Regions from separate parts of the Glutamicibacter sp. NPDC055354 genome, predicted to be linked through region 2. Evidence: riboswitches for the same ligand, from Rfam matches in the RefSeq annotation. Region 2 holds a riboswitch; each other region holds the start of a gene.

Region 1 (6,908 bases), on a different contig from region 2:
GCGCTCAGCTCGGCCACCGCAAAATTGTTGCTGCATGGCCAGCCCGAGGCGGCAGGCCTGGTCGGGGAAGAAGCCGGATTGGGCAGAATACCTGTTCGTGTGCGAATCCTGCTGTACCGGGCAGGTGCCGATACCGATGCAGCAACCGCACTTCATGCGCTGCCCTCGCTGGCGCGCCCCGCCGCCTTGCCCGATGTCGCCGCAGCGGTACGCAAGTGCCAGCTTCACTATGAGGACGGCGCCGAACATTATTTGATACTTCCCGAACCCGCAGACAGTTCCGGCAATGGCGAGGTAGTGGCACCGCAGGCTGCAACCGCAACGGGCCCGATGGCGTGCGGGCGATTTGATTCCCCCGCACCCGAAGTCCACGCCGTACTCTCCCAACCATTGAACTTGGCCGAGATCCCTGCCAATTTGCCTGCCCTGCGCCAAACGCTGGACGCTGTCCCGTTCGGGACCATGGCCTGCGGCGCCCCGGGCTTCGATGCCAGCGCAGAGACCTGGGTCAAGGCCCTCGCAGCGTACGCGCGCGCCGATCTGCTCTCCGCGGTCACCTCCTACCTGCGCCATCGCGGCCATTGGGAAGAAGCCTCCCGCGAATTGGGCATCCACCGAAATTCCTTGCGCCACCGCATCACCGTGGCCCAGGAATTGCTTGGCGCCAATCTCGATGATCCGGATGCCGCCGCCTCGCTCTGGCTGGCCCTGCGCCGGGCACAGAAATAGGCACGCCGCAGTCTCTGCAATAGCCAGATCCCGCGGCGTGCCCTAGGTACAGCCGTCAGCCCTTGAGCCGAGTCCGGCTATCGTGCGGCGCACTGGCGCGTCGCGTTGCTGCGGCGTCCGGGCCGGTGGCACCGAGCTTGGCTTGCTGGCGGATGCTCAGCTTCTGCAGCAATTCCTCTTCCGCGAATTCGCCCGGCGCAATCCCGCGTGGCACCCGCAGCAAGAAGGCCATGCCCAGGATCCACCAAGCGGCGAAGAGCAGCCACGGCTGCCACCCGATGGCCGCCGGCATTCCCGGAAGATACAGCGAAATCAGGCCGGCGCAGAAGACCACCGACAGTACGCCGATGACCTTGCCGCCGTTTCCCGCACCGCCCACGCGCAGCGGGCGTTGCATCTGCGGTTCGCGCTGGCGCAGAATCAAGAACGCCACGCCCACCAGCAGGTAGGCGATCACGATCGACGGCGAACCGGAATCCACCAACCACCCGAGCATGGCGGTGCCGAAGAATGGAGCCAGAATGGAGAGGCCGCCAATGAACAGCAGTGCATGGCTCGGTGTGCGGTGCTTCGGATGCAGGTAGGCAAACCAGCGTGGCAGCATCCCGGAACTGGCCATCGCGTACATCAGCCGCGAAGCACCCATCAGCAACGAATTCCACGAGGTGAGGATACCGGCAATGCCGCCGGCGATCAGCACCTTTGACATGATTTCGGAATTGAACAGTGCCCCCATCGCGTCGGCAGTGGCAAGTTCGGATCCGGCGAGCGCCGAAGCGCCCATTCCCGAGGCGGTGGCCAGGATGATCCCCACATACCAGGCGGTGGCGATCAGCACCGAAATCACCACGTACTTGCCAATTTTTCGCGGGGCGATGTCGCATTCCTCGGCGGACTGCGGGATCACGTCGAAGCCGACGAACATGAACGGCACCACGATCATCACGCCGAAGAAGCCGGCCACCCCGTTTTCGAAGAATGGTTCCATATTCCTGCTCTCGCCTCCGGTGAATGCGCCAGCAAGCAGCATTGCGCCGATGACGAAGAGGAAGAGCACCACGAAGGTCTGCACTACACCGGCGGTCTTGATGCCCCGGATGTTAATCCAGGTGATCGCTATCGCACCGGCGACACCGACCAGCGCCCAAGTCAAGTAGACCTCTGAGCCAGCGATCTCCCATAATCTGATCTGCGAAAGCTCCGGGAAGAGATAGAGCACGGATTTGGGCAGTGCCACTGCTTCAAAGGCCACGATCGCAATGTAGCCGCCGACGATGGCCCACGAACCGGCAAAAGACCAGCGGGCGCCCATGGCGCGCAGCAAGTAGTTGTGCTCACCGCCTGCTTTCGGCATGGCCGCAACGAGTTCGGCATAGGTCAGGCCGACTACCGCCATGATGCCACCGCCAACCAGCATGGCCAGCGTGGCTCCCAGCGGACCGGCGGTGGTAATCCAGTCGCCGGTGAGCACGACCCAGCCAAAACCGATCATCGCGCCAACGCCTATGGCCAAGGCATCCCAGCGGCCGAGGACCTTCTTGAGGCCTGGTTCTGCGGTGTGGTTCTTCGCGGTTTTTCCTGACATGGCAACCCCTTCTGGAAAGTTGATCAGGATCACACTATGCAAAATCGCGCCAAAGGGTATTGGATGTTTTGACTAAATTTCAGGCTATTTTGCCCAAATCAGGAGGCTAGGCCTTGCCGGAGCGCTTCTTGCTGGCTTTCACCAGCGCGCGGTCGACCTCGTGAATGCCCAGGCAGAAGCCTGCGGACATGACCAGCGATTTGATCGTCAGTTCGGAAAGGTCATCAGCTACGTACACCAGCTGGATCGGTCCGGCCAGGACCAGCAGGACACCGGTCCACAGCACATACGCCCACGAGGTGCGTGCCTGCGCCATCACCGGGAAGCGTGCCCGTCGGCGAATCGTCCGCACGCCAATGGTGACAATGACGACGGCCAGAATCGCGGCGCCAATGAAGAAGAAATTGCGTTGGGTGCGGATCCAGGTCAAGGTGGTGCCAATAAGAACGCCGAAAAGTATCGAAGCCCACCAGCTGATACTGCGCAGTTGATCTTGCGCAGCGGTTGGTTCGCCTGTCCTCACGCCTCTCCCATCACTGATTGTCCCGAGCGCCCGGAACAACGCATCGTTCCTAGAATACGCGGTTCATCTCCCCGCAGACGAACGCGCAGCCGCACTGCGCATGCCGTGCCATGGCAGCAAGTGCCGTGGCTTGGCGTCATGAGAGGATCAGCGTCCAGGTAACCACAGCGACCTCATCAGAATCGTTTTCCCAGCTATGCGGTTCACGCCCGGGGAAGGTGATCGTATCGCCTGCTTCGAGTTCTACGCGCTGATCAGGCAATACCAGGATGAATTTTCCAGCGATCACGTGCAGCACTTCCAGCTCGCAATCCACCGAATACAGTTCCGCTTCACCGGTGCCCTTTGGCGCAATCTCGGCGCGAATCATCTGCACCCGCTTCTCGCTGCGCGGCGTGACCAGCTGCTCCGTGATGCCGTCACCGCCCAGGGAAACACGGGGCGCCTGCTCCAGTCGGACCAGTTTCGTTTCAGGAACCTCGAAGAGGGTACCGACCTCCATGCCCAGCACTTCGCACAACCGCAAAAGAGTGGAAACCGAAGGGCTGGTCAGGTCGCGCTCCACACGCGAGAGGAAACCCTTGGTCAGTCCGGATAGCTCGGCGACCTGGTCAATGGTCATACGCTGGGTCTGGCGCACCCCGCGCAGCCTCGCACCGATATTGATCGCAGCACCGGTTGGTTCAACTGGCAAGGTTTTCATCGTTTGGCTCCTCGACGTTTTCTGCAGCAACAACCGCAACCACTTTGGCTTCAAGGCCTGCGGGGCAAGTTTACCAATGGTAAACACACCGCGCCCTCTACCGCGAGGCTGCAGCGCTCACTAGACTCTGTCCATGGACAGCACCAAGGACAAGCTCTGCGGGTACCTGAACGACGCGCGCGAGAATGCGATCTACAAGGCAGAAGGCCTCGCCGAACACCTGGCACGCACTCCGCTCACCCCCACAGGCACCCATATCCTGGGAGTACTGCACCATTTGGCGATCAATGAATACGAATATTTCGGCACCTGCCTCAAGCGCAGGGCCGATGACCGCTACGTTCGCGAATTCATTGCGCCGCATGATCCCGACGCGGATTTCCTCCCGCCAGCAGATATGGATGCGCAACAGCTGATCGGCCTGTATCGGAAAGCCATCGCCTTCGCCGATGAAGCCATCAGCGACCTGCCCCTGGACTGTCCCGTAGAGGTACCGTGGTGGGGGCCAGCTGGCAAAACCACCTTGGATCACCTGCTCATCCATGCGCTCGCCGAGACCTCCCGGCATGCAGGGCATCTGGATATTATCCGCGAGCAGCTCGATGGCCGTGCTGGCTGGACCGCGCAACTGGATCTGCTGCCCGGCTACACCGCGGGGCAATGGGCCGAACAACGCGAGAAGCTGCAGCAACTGGCCAATGCCTTTGCCCCGGGCAGCTGAGCCGCAGTCATATTACGCATTCGGACTTCACCGCGCCCTGCCACCGGCGGTACCATCGGAAATGTTGCTTCACGAGACGCGGCGCCAAGCTCCGACTGGCCGCGCACCAACCCCAAGTTCATGGGTGGTTCGGATGAGGAAGCGGTCCGCGCATCAACAGGTGCACGGGCAAGAGCTCGCAAGAGAGTTGACGTCCCATGGCATATCCGATTCTGCCCGTCATCGACCGCCAGACCGGCCAAGTGCAGTTCAAGGCCGAAGGCCGCTGGCGCACCCGCTACGTTGCAGATCCGCTCAGGCTTGAACAGCTCATTGCTCGTTGTGCCCGCCGGCCGACCTTCGATCCGGCCACATCTGAATTGCTGCTGGTGGTGCCAGTCGCCGGAGATCCTGCGGGCAAGCGATTTGCTTTTAGTCTTGCCAAATTCCCAAGTGCAGGAGCCCTGACTAAACTGGGTAGTTGATCCGATCCACGGGTTTCATTGGGAAACTCCATGTTCCAGGAGAGTCATCTTCGCGATGTCACAGCACTCAGCAACCGAACCTACCAAAGCGCAGATCCAGCGATGGCGCAAGTATCTCGCTGATGAAGTCGCAGAAGGCTCCATCTACCGGGCCCTCGCGGAAAAGAAAACCGGGCAGGAACGGCAAATCCTGCTGGGCCTGGCAGAGGCGGAAGCACGCCACGAATCCCACTGGCGCGTCCTGCTCGGCGAACATGTCAAGGAAGTCCGCCCGTCGCTGCGCCGCACCATGCTGCGTTTCCTGGCATTGCATTTCGGTTCGGTCTTCGTGCTGGCCATGGCCCAGCGCTCCGAGAGCAGTTCGCCCTACCGCGATGACAAGGACGCCACCGCGCAGATGGCGGCCGACGAACAGGTCCACGAAGAAGTCGTTCGCGCGCTTGCTACAGCAGGCCGTGCGCGCCTTTCGGGCAACTTCCGTGCTGCGGTCTTCGGCGCCAACGACGGGCTGGTTTCCAATCTCGCGTTGATCATGGGCATCGGTGCGACCGGTGTTTCAGCGACCTTCGTGCTGTTCTCCGGCATTGCCGGCTTGCTGGCCGGTGCACTGTCCATGGCAGCTGGCGAATACGTTTCGGTGCGTTCCCAGCGCGAGCTGCTGACAGCTTCACGCCCAACCCAGGTCACGCTGACAGCGGCCCCGAACCTTGATCTGGACGCCAACGAGCTGCTGCTAATCTATAAGGCCCGCGGCATGAGCGATGAAGATGCCGAGCACCGGGCCGCCGAACGCATGGGCCTGTTCACCTGCGATTGCAACCCCGACTTCTCGCTGAACCCAGAGGGTCGCGGCGAAGAACTCGAGAAGGAGCACCAGGAGCTGGGTTCGGCCACCGGTGCGGCGGCCACCTCGTTCTTCCTCTTTGCTTCCGGTGCTGTGGTGCCGATCCTGCCGTATATCCTTGGCCTGTCCGGCATGACCGCGATCATCGTCTCGGTAGTCCTGGTGGGATTGGCCCTGATGATCACCGGCGGGATCGTAGGCCTGCTCTCCGGTGCCTCGCCACTCAAGCGCGGCCTGCGCCAGCTAGCCATCGGCTGGGGCGCAGCGGCCATCACCTACTGCTTGGGCCTGATCTTCGACGTCAGCATCAGCTAGTAGCCCGCTACGTTGCGACTGCCGGTACGGCACTGTCTGTACCGGCATTTTCCATGCCGTGCTCTAGCTGTTCTCCGGCCGCCGGGTACGCCGGCGCAGGGTTTGCATGCTCTGGATGAACTCCATCGCTTCTTCGGCGGTTTCCACCAGAGCAATCTTCTGTTCCATGACACGGTCCTTGGCCAGGGCCTGAAGCAGCGGCCAAGCAGGCAGATCCCTCGTCCAATAGTCCTTGCCGATCAGCACCATCGGCACCACGCGAGCACCGGTAGCGTAGTAGTTTTCGCAGGCATCCTGGAAGATTTCCTGCACCGTGCCAGCGGCCCCGGGCAGAACTACCAGCCCGCCGTTGGACTGCTCCAGCAGAATCGCTTCACGAATGGAATTGGCGAAGAACTTGGCAATCTGGGTGGCAAACAGATTCGGCGGCTCATGGCCGTAGAACCAGGTTGGCACGCCCAGGGACTGCCGCTGGCTCGGGAAACGCTCCTTGACCATCAACGCAGTTCTCGCCCAGCCGGTGCGCTGATGGATCGCATCTGGCACTTCGGCCAGCATCTGCAATGCCGTAGCGACATCTTCTGGTCCGTAATCGGCCAGCCACGCACCGGCATTGGCAGCTTCCATTGCGCCGGGGCCTCCACCGGTGGCGACCGCGTAGCCGGCCCGGGTAATCATGCGCCCAAGCTCCAAAGCTTGCGCATACTGCGCAGTGCCCCGGCTCATCGCATGCCCGCCCATCACCCCGATAATCGGGGTTTCCTTGAACGTGCCCTCGTACACTGCCGAGACCAGCGCCTGGCCAATGTGGTGATCATGCAGGGTTCTTGCCAGCGCATTGCTATCGCTATCGGAATTCACCGCTGCATGCTGCTGGGAGTACGCGTAGATCTTCGCATCAGGCACATGCTCGTAGGTCTGCGTCCGGATCCCCGAGTACAACTCATGCGGCGAATACAAGCCGCGAGCCACCGTCTCGAAGGGAAGCTCCTCCCCCGAGCTCATGCACAGCCCGCCAGTGGCT
Region 2 (6,908 bases):
GGCTGGTTACTCTCCGGAGATCTTTGTTGCGTCTGCCTTGACGGCAAACTGGTCATCGATGAGGGTTTCCAGAGCTTCATCAACGGATTCCTGCTCCGAGACATCGCCGCTAGCGACCAGCGTGGGAGCAATCTTGCTCAGGACTCCAGTGAATTTGGCGTCGGGAACTGCCGGAACGTCCAGATTGGAGCGTTCCTCAATGACGGTGGCAGCAACTCCTGGTTCGAGCCCTGCTACGTCGGCCAGGATTTCTGCGGTTTCCTCGGGATTGTCAGCTGCCCAGCCACGAGCCTTTTCGTAGGCATCGACAACGAGCTGGGCGAGTTCGGGGCTCTGCTCAATGAAGTCTTCGCGAGCGTTCAGCGCACCGTAGGTGTTGAAATCCAAGTTCCGGTAAACCAGTTGCGCGCCGTCTTTTTCGGCAGCGGCCATGATCGGATCCAAACCGCTCCAGGCATCAACCGAGCCGTTGGCCAGGGCGGTACGTCCATCGGCATGCTGGAGGTTCTGCAGCTTGATGTCAGCTTCACTCAAGCCCGCGGATTCCAGCGCCTGCAGCAGGAAGAAGTATGGGTCGGTGCCCTTTGTAGCGGCCACGGTCTTGCCAGCGAGATCTTCAACGGACTCGATTTTTGAGTCCCTATCCACTACCAGGGCCGCCCATTCCGGCTGCGAATACAGTGCGATGGTCTTGATGGGTGCACCGTTCGAACGGTTCAGGAGCGCAGCGGAACCGGCTGTGGAACCAACATCGATTGCGTCGGCGCGAAGAGCTTCATTGGCCTTGTTGGAACCAGCGGACTGGATCCATTCGACATTTACGCCCTGCTCCTTGGCGGCTGCTTCCAACCATCCCTTTTCCTTGAGCACCAGGCTCAGCGGGTTGTATGTGGCAAAGTCGATGGACAGGGTCTGACCATCCGAGGAGGCTGTAGCGTTTTCGCCAGCACAGCCGGTCAGGGCAATTGCGCCAACGAGCAAGGCGGCGGCGGACAATGCAGTGCGGCGGGTGAGACGGTTCAAAAGCATGGAGAATCCTAGAATTGTGCGTGCAAGCGGTGTAGGTGAAAGGCAGAGAGGCCGCCGAATGGTTCGGGCCCCACGGCGTGCCCGGGACTAATGGTTGGTTGGGTCGACGCCGAGCAGGCGCAATAGGTGCAGACGATCTGCAACGAACTTTTCATCGGTATGCCGGCGTGGATGCCCAGCTGAGATGGACAGATCTTCGATGACGCCCGCTGCACTATGCCCAGCGCCTCGCCCCAGAACAATCACGCGGTCAGCCAAAGTCAACGCCTCGTCCACATCATGGGTCACCATGAGAACGGTGGTGGGGAACGATGCGTGAATCGAGAGCAGCAGATCCTGCATCTTCAAGCGTGTCAGCGCATCGAGGGCTCCGAAGGGTTCATCAAGAAGCAATACACCCGGGCGCCGAGCCAGCGCGCGAGCCAGCGAAACCCGCTGCGCCATGCCTCCGGAGATCTCTCGTGGGCGCAAGCTGGCTGCATGGCTCAGACCGGTCAGCTCGATCAACTCATCGATCAGCGAGTTGCCGGCGCGCTTATCGGTTTCCGGTGCCAGGCCTAGTGCAATGTTCTGGCGAACCGAGCGCCATGGCAGCAGCCGGGGCTCCTGGAAGGCAACGGCGCATAACTCGTTGATGCCGGTGACCTCGCGGGTGCCGGTGCGGATGGTGCCGGTGGTGGGGTGGTCCAAGCCCGATACTGAACGCAGCAGCGTGGATTTTCCGCAACCGCTGGCTCCAAGAATGGCCACGACTTGACCTGCTGGAATTTGCAGGTTGATATCGGCCAGGACGGTGCGGCTTTCCATCTTGGTGGTGAAGGTCCGCGACACGTTGCTGAACTGCACGTCCAGGGCGCTTGAAGCTGAGACAACGGGAGCTGCCTCGGGCGCTGCAAAGGAAAGAGTCATGTTCATCTCCATCGGTCCTGGCGGTAGCACCGGCCTGCAGAGCAAAACTCCAAAGGTGGTTGCTGCGGCGTCAACGAGCCAGATCTCTCGGCCGCTCGGGATGGTTACGTGTCCATTACAACGAGTCGAACGATTTGAACGCAAATCTCGCGTAATATGAAAAAATCTTCGACAACTACGTCACATTGCCCAGAAATTTCGTTATTTATTTTATTGCAGGCCGGTTTGCTCGACATTAAGCAAAACTTTGCAACTCATCTTCGGCAGGACACGGATTAGGCTGTGAAATTTGAAGATGGGCACTGCCGGCACTGGGACGAAATGTGACTTCGCGGGTTGGAATCACCGGTTTATTACCGTTACAAATGAATTACGACCCATCCAGAGCGGCTGAGAGATCTGGCTCCACGACGCCGCAGCAACCACCCCAATAGCGGGACGGTGCTACCGCCAGGACCGATGGAAAGAATTGAGAACCCTGATGCCTATTGGTGAATCGCACAATGCCCTCGGACTGGACTTCAACCAGCTCAGTGACCCTTCGCAGGCCACCGCAATGGGCCTGGACAAGTTTGAAGAACAGTTGCCGACTAGGCAATTGCTGAAAATCACCCCCGGACCAAGTGCGGATGAGCAATACGACCGGCTGGCCGAAATCTTCCGTCCCGTTTTTGCGCAGATCGCCGCAACCGCCAAGGACCGCGACTTGAACCGCGTGCTTCCTTTCGAGCAGGTAGGCCTGCTGAATCGCGAGCGGTTCGGTGCGTTGCGCCTTTCCGTTGCCGATGGGGGCTACGGCGCACGGCTGGTGGATGTCTTCCGCTTGCTCATCGAGCTGTCCGAGGCGGACTCCCACGTAGGCCAGCTGTGGCGTGCACATGTCGCATTCGTCGAGAACGTCTTGGCGCTGGAGGACGAAGAGCTGCGCAAGAAGTGGGTCGCTCGCATCGCTGCCGGGCAGATTATCGGCAACGCCTACACCGAACGCGGTGGCAACGCCCTGGGCACCTTGAACACCAAGGCCAGCACCGTGGACGGGCGCTGGGTGATCGACGGTGAAAAGTACTACTGCACCGGCACCATTTTTGCCGACTGGACCACCGTTGCCGTGGCCCACCCGGAGCTCGCCGGCCGCCAGATCGCCGTGGTCTCCACCCAGCGCAGCGGCGTCAAGATCCTCGACGACTGGGATGGATTCGGCCAGGGGCTCACCGGAACCGGCACCACCGAATTCCACCAGGTCCCGGTGGATTGCTTCATGCCGCAGCAGACCAATGACTCCGAAGCGGCGATCTTCCAGCTGGTGCTCATGGCCGTGCAGGCCGGCATCGCCCGCGCCGCGCTGAACGACCTGCGTAGCGCGGTGCAGGCGCGCACCCGCATCTTCACCACCGGAACCGGGGTGCCGGTATACCAGGAACCCCAGGTCCTCCAGCTGGTGGGCGAAGTTTCCGCGGAGTCCTTCGCTGCCGACTCCGTGGTGATCGGCGCGGTACTCGAAGTTGAAGCCGCCTTGGGCGACCCGGGACTGAACGACGAAGAACGCTACGCAGTATGCGAGCTGGCCGCCAACCGCGCGCAAACCGTGGTGCAGCCACTGGCCATCGGCGTGACCAGCAAGCTCTTCGACGGACTGGGAGCCTCGTCCACCAGAAGCGGCTGCAACCTGGACCGGCACTGGCGCAATGCGCGCACCATCGCCACGCATAACCCGGCGATCTACAAGGCGCGCATCGTCGGGGACTACGAGATCAACGGTGTCCAGCCGCAGCGGCTGTCCGTCACCGGCGAAGATTCAACCCAGCGGGCTTGAGGGCCTGCGACGCAAACCAGCAACTTTCCACGATTACCGACCTATGGGGGCAAAGCCATGAGCGAGAACAAGCGCGAGATCTTATTCAACGCATTCGACATGAACTGCGTGGTGCACCAGTCGCCGGGCCTGTGGCGCCATCCGCAGGACAAGGCCTCGACCTACAACACCCTGGGCTACTGGACCCACCTGGCCAAGGTGCTGGAAAAGGGGAAGTTCGACGGGCTGTTCCTTGCTGACGTGCTGGGCACCTACGACGTGTACAAGGGCACCAACGTGACCCCGCTGGGCTCCGGCGCGCAGGCACCGGTCAACGACCCGATGATGCTGGTTTCCGCCATGGCCGCTGTGACCCAGAACCTCGGCTTCGGCGTCACCGCAGGTACCGCCTATGAGCACCCGTACGCTTTCGCCCGCCGCTTGGCCACCTTGGACCACCTGACCAACGGCCGCGTGGGCTGGAACGTCGTCACCGGCTACCTGCCATCGGCGGCCCGCAATATGGGCCAGGAAGACCAGATGGAGCACGACGAGCGCTACAACCACGCCGATGAGTACCTCGAGGTGGTCTACAAGCTGCTCGAAGGCTCGTGGGAAGACGACGCGGTGCAGAACAACAAGGCCACCGGCGTCTACACCGACCCGGCCAAGGTGCACCCGATCGAGCACGAGGGCAAGTACTTCAAGGTCCCGGGCATCGCCATCACCGAGCCGTCCACCCAGCGCACCCCGGTGATCTACCAGGCCGGCGCCTCCAAGCGCGGCACCGAGTTCGCCGCGTCGAACGCCGAAGCGATCTTCGTCAATTGCCCCACCCGCGACCTGCTGAAGGAAGCGGTCAGCAAGATCCGTGACGCTGCCGAGGCCGCCGGGCGTGGCCGCTACGACATCAAGGTCTTCGCCATGCAGACCATCATTACCGCCGAAACCACCGAACTGGCCCAGGCGAAGTTCCAGGACTACAGCTCCTACGTGGATATCGAGGGGTCGCTGGCACTGCTGTCCGGCTGGACCGGCATCGACATGTCCGTCTACGGTCCCGACGATGTCATCGGCGACGACGTGAAGTCCAACGCCATCCAGTCCTCGGTGGAAACCTTCAAGAAGGCCAGCGGCGATACCGGCAAGCCGTGGACCATCCGCCAGCTGGCCGAATGGATCGGCGTGGGCGGATTCGGCCCGGTCTCCGTTGGTTCCGGCGCCGAGGTAGCCGAGAAGCTCATCGACTGGGTGGACTACACTGACGTGGACGGCTTCAACCTCGCCTATGCTGTCACTCCGGGCACCTTCGAGGACATCGTCGAGTACGTGGTTCCCGAGCTGCAGGCGCGCGGGGTCTACAAGACCGAATACACCGAGGGCTCGCTGCGCCACAAGATGTTCGGCGCCGGCGACCGCGTGAAGGACACCCACCGCGCAGCCCGGTACAAGATCTCCAACCGGATGGCCGCGCAGGCCTAGGCGCATCGCCTGCTAGCGCAGCAGACAGCGGCCCCCGGCACCTTCGAATGAAGTTGCCGGGGGCCGCCGTCTGCCTGCGGGCCTATTCGGTTGGCTGCAGCACCATGGCTGAACCGCCGCCGCGCCTCGTGGGCTCGGCCGCGGCGGTGAGTGTGCCGTCGGCAGCGATTTCCACCGCTTCAACCGCCCCGATTTCCGCCTGCGGAGTGAAGGAATCCCCAGCTGGCGCGAGCTTGTGCCCGAAGGCTTCGAGCGCCGAACCATGGGCTTGGATGAACTCCGGTTCCGCGGTGACCACTGCCGTATTGCGCTGGGAAGCACGTGGAGCGGCGATGGCTTCGCTGATATCCATGCCCAGATCAATGCGGTTCACCAGGGTCTGCAGCACCGTGGTGATGATGGTTGAACCACCGGGGGAGCCGATGGCCAGCACCGGCTCGCCGTCCTGCAGGACAATGGTCGGAGCCATCGAGGAACGCGGGCGCTTGCCAGGTTCAATGCGGTTCGGATCCTGCGGGTCGTACACCGTGGAGAAATCGGTCAGCTCGTTGTTCAGCAGGAAACCGCGATCGGGGACCACCATACCCGAGCCGCCGGTCTGCTCGATGGTCAACGTGTAGGAAACGGCATTGCCCCAACGGTCCACGACCGACAGATGGGTGGTGGAGATGTTCTCCGTATCCTGCTCCACTACCGGTTCGCTGGTAGCCGCAGGGCATTGGCCATCATAGTTTTCAAGGTTGCCCGGAGCGACCGGCTTCGTTGCGGCCTGATCCGGATCAATGGCGCAGGCACGATCCGCGCCGAATAACTTGTCCGTCAAGGTCCGGGTCGGGACGCTGGTGAACGCGGGGTCGCCGACGTACTTGCCGCGATCAGCGTAGGCGAGCGCAGTTGCCTCGAAATAATGATGCAAGGCATCGGGTTCTTCCATGGCTGGCAAATCGAATTCGCCCAGAATGTTCAGCGATTCGCCGATGGTCGTTCCGCCACTGGAAGAAGGAGCCATGCCGAAGACGTCGTAGCCCCGGTAGTTCACCTTTGTCGGTGCCTGCTCCACCACTTCGTAGCCGGCCAGGTCGGCGGTGCCCAGCTGCCCTGCGGGAACCGGGAGGGTGGTGTCTTCGCTCTTTGGCGGCGCCTGTACCGTTTGGGCGATGTCGGCAGCCAGTTCGCCCTCATAGAATCCATCAATGCCTTGCTTGGCCAGCATCCGGTAGGTGTGTGCGAGATCCGGATTCTTGAAAATGCTCCCGACTTCCGGAGCATCTCCGCCGGGCAGGAACAATTCGCTCGTGGAGGTGAACGCGGCGAACCGTTCCTTGTTGTCCAGGGTCTGCTCGCGGAACGTCTCGTCGATGACAAAGCCGCGTGAAGCGATCTGGGTCGCCGGCCGCAGAACCTGTTTCAGGTTCTGCGAACCCCAATTATCCAGTGCGCGCTGCCAGGTGGCCACTGTCCCGGGCACGCCTACGGCCACACCACTGGTGACCAGGTCCGGGGTGAAGTTATACGGCTCGCCGGTTCCAGGATCGATGAAGGCATCATGCCCAATGCCTGCCGGGGCGGTTTCGCGGCCGTCGATGGTGCTGACCTTGCCCGACTTCGCATCGTAGTGCATGAAGTATCCGCCGCCGCCAATGCCTGCGCTATAGGGTTCGGTGACGCCCAGTGCCGCCGCGGTTGCCACAGCCGC
Region 3 (6,908 bases), on a different contig from region 2:
GGAAGTCATAGAAGAATCTTTCGGAATATCAGGCGACAGGAGTCGGGTAGGAGGAAGACCACTGATCGAGCAGTTCGCGATTCGGAATAATGAAATGCTCTTCGGCGAACTTCCCTTGGGTCTTGCCTAGCTGGGTTCGTTCTTCGCGGTCATAAAAAACGCGGGTAGGGGAGAAGTCCTGGGCGCCGAGACTCGGGTGGTACACGGCAGGCGCTCCCGAGTTGGCATTGTAGATTTCCGGGCGGTAGATCTTCTGGAAGGTCTCCATGGTGCTGATCAGGCTGATCAGCTGCAGATTGGTGTAGTCGTTGAGCAGGTCACCGCGGAAGTAGAACGCCAGCGGTGCCACGGCACCTGGCGGCATGAAGTAGCGGACGCTCAAGCCCATTTTCCCGAAGTACGCATCGGTCAATGAATTTTCGTCCTGCTGGTATTCCAAACCGAGCACTGGGTGGCTGTTGCCGGTGCGGAAATAGGTCTTGGAAGTCGAGACGCTGATGCAGATCACCGGTAGCTGCTCAAAACGCTGACCATAGGCCTGCGAGTTAAGGAAGTGCTGGAAAAGTTGCCCGTGGAGATCGCCAAAATCTTCGGGAAGAACTGGGGTGCCGGCGCCACGACTCTGCGCAGGAAGCACCACACTGAAGTCATAGTCGCGGACGTACGACGAAAAATTATTGCCGACTATTCCCTGGGTTCGAGTGCCTAGGAGTTTATCCACGATCGTGGTTTCAAGGACTTCTAAAAGGGGAAATTTCTGGTCGTTATTATCGGCAGTGAAATGCACGTTGGCAGAAATGATTTCCAATTCCAGCGCATATCGGTCTCCTTGGGGATTGTCCCAGTGAGCCAAGGAATTGAAGCGGCGGTTGATCATTGTTAGAGCATTGTTCAGGTTCTCTGCGCGGCGCTCTCCACGCGCCAAATTGGCGAAGTTCGTGGTGGTGCGCGAATTTGCTGACGGGGTGTAATTCTCGTCGAATTTAGTGGTGCTAATGCTGAAGGTCAACGCGTCTGCCATGATGGCCAATCTGTTTCTTTGGGGGCCGTGGTGGGCCGAGGGGAAGTCGATGCGTCAATCATGCAGGGTGATTCTTGATATCGGGTAACTCGATATAACTATGGATTCATATAGACTCTGGCTATGGTTCAGGGAACAAATGGTTTGACGCTGCAGCAACTTCGCTATTTCGTGGCGGTGGCCTCCGAGGGGTCGATTTCGGCTGCCGCCGACCTGATTTACGTCGCACAGCCCAGCATGTCCTCAGCGATGAAGGAGCTTGAATCACGGGTGGGGCGCACCTTGCTGATGCGTTCGGCCAGGGGAGTAACGCTCACCGCCGAAGGCGCCGAATTCCTCGGCTACGCCCGGCAGGTCCTCGAGCAGGTGGAGCTTCTTGAACATCGCTATCTCGGCCGCCCCTCCGCCCGGCGGCTGCTGGGCGTCTCCACCCAGCACTACTCGTTTTCGGTGGATGCTTTTGTTCGGATGGTGCAGGCCAGCGGGGCCGAGGAATACCAGTTTTCGCTGCGCGAGACCCGCACCGAGCAGATCATCGAGGACGTGCGCACGCTGCGCAGCGACATCGGGATCCTGTACCGCAACGACTTCAACCGAAAGGTCATCGACAAGCTGCTGCGCGAATCCCGGCTGGTCTTCCACCCGCTGTTCCTGGCTGATCCGCACATCTTCATCTCGCGCAGCAACCCGCTGGCCACCCGAACCCAGGTCACGCTCGAAGACCTCGAAGACCTGCCCCGGCTGACCTTCGACCAGGGCGCGAATAATTCCTTCTACTTCGCCGAGGAGGTGCTCTCCACGCGCTCCAGCCAACGCGAAATCCAGGTCTCGGACCGCGCCACCATCTTCAACCTCATGATCGGCTTGGGCGGGTACACGATCTCCACCGGCATCATCAGCGACGAGCTGGATCCCTCCATCGTGGCCATCCCGCTGGCCATCGAGGAGCGCATCGAAATCGGCTGGATCGACCACGCCGCTATCCCGCTCACCGACCAGGCCCAGCGCTACCTGCAAGAAGTGCGAACGGTGGTCGCCAGCTTCGGGGTAGAAGTGCTCGGCTGAGCCGCCAGCAGCGTAACCCCCGGTCATCGAGCACCGGCACATCGTCACAAACTTCCAGCAAAACCCCTGCATCACGCCGATTCATCTCAAAAGGTCGCGTCATAAAGTGCTGCCGGCCACCGCGTCATCATGACAACGAGAAGTCATATGAAGCCTGGCGGCCTTGTATGAAGCCGGGCGCCGGATACCGCTTGCACCGTTTGCGGCGGATAGCCAACCATGGAAGAACAACCCATCAAGAGCGGCTGAGAGATCTGGCTCGGAGACGCCGCAGCAACCATCGGGAAACCGAAAGGTGCTACCGCCAGGAACGATGGAGCAGTTCCGAACGCGTTTTTGCGTAGCTTCGTGCCGCCGCACGATGCCAATCGGTGCACTCCCTCGCAGAGAATCGAGGAGGAGCCATGAGCCAGGAAACCGACGCGGTGCACGCAGGGTACCGCCCGAGCGGAGACTTCCGCCCGATGCTGCCGCCACTGCACAATTCCGCGGCCTACCAATTCGCATCGCACGCCGAAGCGGTGGAGAAGTTCGCCCTGCGCCAGGCCGGCTTCACCTACTCGCGCACCGGCAACCCCACCGTTGCGATTCTCGAACAGCGCGTGGCCGCCCTGGAAGGCGGGGCCCACGCGGTGGCCACCGCCACCGGGCAGGCTGCCGTGGCCCTGTCCCTGCTGGCCCTGACCCAGGGACCCAAGCACATTGTGGCTTCCTCCTCGCTCTACGGCGGCACCGTGGATTTGTTCACCGACACCTTCGCCGACTTCGGGATCCGCGTCAGCTTTGTCGACCAAGCCGATCCGGCCGCCTGGGCCGCTGCCATTGAGGAGGACACCCGGGCGTTCTTCTTAGAATCGGTCTCCAACCCGCTGTGCACCGTGGCCGACATCCCGGCCATTGCGGCCATCGCGCACGAGCGCAACATCCCGGTGGTGGTGGACAACACCCTGGCCACCCCGCTGAACGTGCGCCCGCTGGAACTCGGAGCGGACATCGTGGTGCACTCGGCCACCAAGGCTCTGGCCGGGCACGGCTCGGTGCTCGGCGGGATAGTGGTGGATTCGGGAACCTTCGATTTCTCCGATTCCTCCCGCTGGCCGCAGATCGCCGCGCCGCGGGTGCGGCTGAATGGCGCTTCGCTGCTTGAACGCCACGGGCCGGCGGCCTACGCGATGCTGGTTCGTTCCAAGTTCCTGCACGATCTGGGCCCGACCCTCGCACCGGCCAGCGCCCAGGGCATCCTTGCAGGCATCGAGACCCTGCCGGTGCGCGCGGCCCACGTGCAGCGCAGCGTCGCCCGGCTGATCGACGCGCTTGCCGAGTATCCGGGCATTGCCGCCATCCACCACCCCGCGCTGCCCGAGCACCCCAGCCACGAGCTGGCCCGGGCGCTGGCGCCGAAGGGCACCGGCTGCGTGCTGGCCATCGAGCTGGCCCACCCATCCCTGGTTTCCCCGGTCATTGACGGGCTCAAGCTGATCAGCCTGGCCGCGAATGTGGGCGATACCCGCACCATGGTCGCCCACCCGGCCACCATGACGCACTGCCGGCTCTCCGAGGCGCAGCTGGCAGCCGCCGGGCTGAACACCTCGACCCTGCGCCTGTCGGTGGGACTGGAAGACCCAGCCGACCTGCTGGCAGACATCACCCAATCGCTGGATCTCGCGCTGGCCGCAACCACCGCCGACACCAAGGAAGTGAGCTTCGCATGAGCGGCTTCAACACCCTGGCCGTGCACGCCGGCCAGCACAAGGATCCGCACACCGGGGCGGTCGTGCCCCCGATCTACCAGACCAGCACCTTCATCCAGGACGGCATCAACGTGCTGCGTTCCGGGCATGAATACTCCCGCGGCTCGAACCCCACCCGCGACGGATTCCAAGAGCAGCTCACCGCACTGGAAGGCGGGACCGCCGGATTCGCCTTCGCCTCGGGCATCGCCGCCGAAGACGCGCTGCTGCGCGCGGTACTGGCGCCAGGCGACCACATCGTGCTGGGTGCCGACGGCTACGGCGGCACCAACCGGCTGATCTCGAAGCTGCACGGCAAATGGGGGATCACCTCTTCGGCGGTGGACATCACCAATCTGGATGCGGTGCGCGCCGCGATGCGCCCGAACACCGCGCTGCTCTGGGTGGAAACCCCATCCAACCCGCTGCTGGGCATCGCCGACCTGGCCGGCTGGGCGGCCATCGCCCGCGAACACGGCGCCCTGCTGGTCGTGGACAACACCTTCGCCACCCCGTACCTGCAGCGGCCGCTTGACTTCGGAGCGCACGCGGTGGTGCACTCGACCACCAAGTACATTGGGGGGCACTCCGACGTTCTCGGCGGGGCGGTCATCGTGGCAGACTACCTGCACCGCGGCCAATCGTTGGCCGAAGCCGTCGGCTACCAGCAGTTCGCCGGGGGAGCGGTCTCCGGTCCGCAGGATTCCTACCTGGCCGCCCGCGGGCTGAAGACCCTGGGCCTGCGCATGGAACGCCACTGCGCCACCGCAACCACTCTGGCCCGCTGGCTCGATGACCGTCCCGAGGTCGCCCGCGTCTACTATCCCGGGCTGGAAAGCCATCCGGGCCACGAGCTCGCCAAGCGCCAGCAGCGCGGTTTCGGCGGGATCCTCTCACTGCAGCTCTCCGATGAAGCGGCAGCCCGCGCCTTCGCCGAGTCCATGGAATACTTCCAGCTCTCGGTGTCCCTGGGTGGGGTTGAATCCCTGGTCTGCTATCCGCGCGAAATGACCCACGCTTCGCTGATCGGCACACCGCTGGAGATTCCAGCGAACTTGGTCCGCCTCTCGGTGGGCATCGAGGAGCCCGAGGACCTGATTGCCGATCTGGAACGCGGGCTGGCCGCAGCCGCGAAGGCTTCCGAGGCCGACAGCATCCAGCACCGCAGCCTGGCTACCGCCTGACCTGCCGTCGCAGCACGCGGGCCGTCCGCACAGGAAGGCCCGCGTGCAAGACGTCGGCACCGCTTAGCGATTCGCGCCTCCGGGGCACTCCAAGCTTGCAAATCTGGGTTCCAACCTAATGATCTCCGGCATCGCGATCTGCGCCCCTCACGACGATTGCTTTCGAGGAGCCGCCTATGCCGCGAAATCCATTAGTTGGCGATGGCAAGGACGGGGCCGTGGTGCAGTGGGCTCCTCCGAGGAGGTTCAGGCCTTGGAACCCGACTTGCCCAATGCGAAGGTCGGTGCCGTCGGCGCGCACGCCGGGGGATCGCCGCATGCGTTCGAGCTGCACACTTTCTCCCCTGAAGCCAACGTGTTCGAGGATCAGGTATGCGGATCGATGAACGCCTCGGGCGTCCAATGGCTCACCAATACTGCGAAGACACCTGCGAACTATCGAGCCTCCCGGAGAACGCTGATGGGCAGGTCCGGCGAGCACGCAGTCAGATTCCAGGGCAGGATGGTGTGGGCCGGAGGAACGGCCAGTATCCTATACTGAGGCACAACGGCAGTCTGATGACAGTGCGACGTCCATCTGCTCTGAGCAGGCACATCCACGTCAGGAGTTCGCCAGCCGAGACGGCGGAAGATCCTTCGCCCTGGCGCCATGGCTGAAGAGGAAATTCATGCCAAGAACCTCTGTCTGGTACTGGTCTTAGCCGCCGGTCGCAACTAACATTTACCGGCTCCGGCGATAAGCAGGGTCTTTGCATGTCAGAAACGCCGTTTAAAACCAAAATAGGTCGAAGGGCTCAAGGTCCTGTTGTTGCTATGGCAATTATCGGATACGCGCGAGTAAGCCGGCACCAGGGGACCCCAACGCCGCAGGAAGCCAAGATGCGTGCCGCTGGCGCGGAAAAGGTGCTTACCGAGCGCGGGGAATCGAGCCACATCGCCAGCCGGTCGCGATGGGAAGCATGACTGAGATACATGAGGGCCGATAGCAGGCGCGTGATCTGGGCACATCGGATAGCCGGCACCGAACGTACCCTTGAAACGCTCCGCGAGCTGGGAAACCCGGATTAATCCACTCAGTCTCGCCCAACCGCTCCCCGACATCGCGGCGCACACGCCTTTGGGCGATGCCGCAGCAGGGGCACTGACCATGCTGATTCATTTGCGCGTGCTCCACGGTCCGCGAGAACATTCGCAGGATCGCGGAGCACGCGCTGCAGCGGGCCGCCGGCTCGATGACCTATATTCGATCAGTCTCCTAAACACGGTACCTAGCCTCGAAACGCCTATTCCAACACTCGAAGGTCGACGATCACCAGGCAGATAGGTGAATAGTGTGCGGTGGCGGAATGCCTGTGAAGTTATTGAGGCCCCTCCCGGGGTTGGGAACCATACAGTGAGTCGTTGACTTGATCGATCAATTCTTGAATCGCGTGGACTTTGCTCTGCCAGTACTTGTTGTTCTCGCGAGCTTGCGGTCCTTCTGTTTCTTCGTTCAACTCAAGAAGCTCGCTGAAATGGTCTCGGTAGGCGCACAGCGCAGCATTGAGAACTTCGATTTGCTCGTCATTGAGGTGGACGTTGAGCAATGATTCACGCATGGTGCTGATCCTTTCGTTGCCAGGGTGCGTCCGGTGCGTTCCGGACGCACCCCCGAATCAACCACTCCTTAAAAGTTTCCCCGGGAGTCATCTCTTGTTCGGTGGCGAGCGTGAATACACCCGGACGGGACCCGCCCGACGCACTGAACGTTGAATTGTTCGTATTTCGTTAGTTCCTTCCGGGCACCGCTGACTGGGCCGCGGAACATCCTCGATCGAGGTGCAAAGGTGCGATCGAGGCGGCTGATGCTGACGGGAAGCTGTGGATAGCTCGAGCTCGTATATGGCCAGAAGCAACTCGTCATCAGCG

What was found. Region 2 has a riboswitch for S-adenosylmethionine ahead of ACWICV_RS15510 (ABC transporter ATP-binding protein). Riboswitches for the same ligand answer to the same signal wherever they lie in the genome.
Region 1: it holds a riboswitch for S-adenosylmethionine, as region 2 does, so the genes downstream of both, ACWICV_RS10425 (hypothetical protein) here and ACWICV_RS15510 (ABC transporter ATP-binding protein) in region 2, are expected to answer to the same signal.
Region 3: it holds a riboswitch for S-adenosylmethionine, as region 2 does, so the genes downstream of both, ACWICV_RS11020 (O-acetylhomoserine aminocarboxypropyltransferase/cysteine synthase family protein) here and ACWICV_RS15510 (ABC transporter ATP-binding protein) in region 2, are expected to answer to the same signal.

Annotation. Positions count from the first base shown of each region.
Region 1 is NZ_JBSHMB010000002.1:43,357-50,264, reverse strand. Features, by position in the region: gene ACWICV_RS10450 (PucR family transcriptional regulator) at 1-729, shown strand, start outside; gene ACWICV_RS10445 (APC family permease) at 785-2,314, opposite strand; gene ACWICV_RS10440 (hypothetical protein) at 2,421-2,837, opposite strand; gene ACWICV_RS10435 (helix-turn-helix domain-containing protein) at 2,974-3,540, opposite strand; gene ACWICV_RS10430 (DinB family protein) at 3,674-4,261, shown strand; SAM riboswitch class IV at 4,329-4,442, shown strand; gene ACWICV_RS10425 (hypothetical protein) at 4,459-4,725, shown strand; gene ACWICV_RS10420 (VIT1/CCC1 transporter family protein) at 4,781-5,884, shown strand; gene ACWICV_RS10415 (LOG family protein) at 5,948-6,908, opposite strand, start outside.
Region 2 is NZ_JBSHMB010000004.1:93,677-100,584, forward strand. Features, by position in the region: gene ACWICV_RS15505 (aliphatic sulfonate ABC transporter substrate-binding protein) at 7-1,029, opposite strand; gene ACWICV_RS15510 (ABC transporter ATP-binding protein) at 1,117-1,938, opposite strand; SAM riboswitch class I at 1,944-2,045, opposite strand; SAM riboswitch class I at 2,313-2,404, shown strand; gene ACWICV_RS15515 (acyl-CoA dehydrogenase family protein) at 2,420-3,751, shown strand; gene ACWICV_RS15520 (LLM class flavin-dependent oxidoreductase) at 3,809-5,212, shown strand; gene ggt (gamma-glutamyltransferase) at 5,295-6,908, opposite strand, start outside.
Region 3 is NZ_JBSHMB010000002.1:169,992-176,899, forward strand. Features, by position in the region: gene ACWICV_RS11005 (methionine synthase) at 1-9, opposite strand, end outside; gene ACWICV_RS11010 (DUF1852 domain-containing protein) at 29-1,021, opposite strand; gene ACWICV_RS11015 (LysR family transcriptional regulator) at 1,145-2,086, shown strand; SAM riboswitch class I at 2,316-2,406, shown strand; gene ACWICV_RS11020 (O-acetylhomoserine aminocarboxypropyltransferase/cysteine synthase family protein) at 2,491-3,798, shown strand; gene ACWICV_RS11025 (cystathionine gamma-synthase) at 3,795-5,000, shown strand; gene ACWICV_RS11030 (PhzF family phenazine biosynthesis protein) at 5,227-5,541, shown strand; gene ACWICV_RS11035 (hypothetical protein) at 6,359-6,598, opposite strand.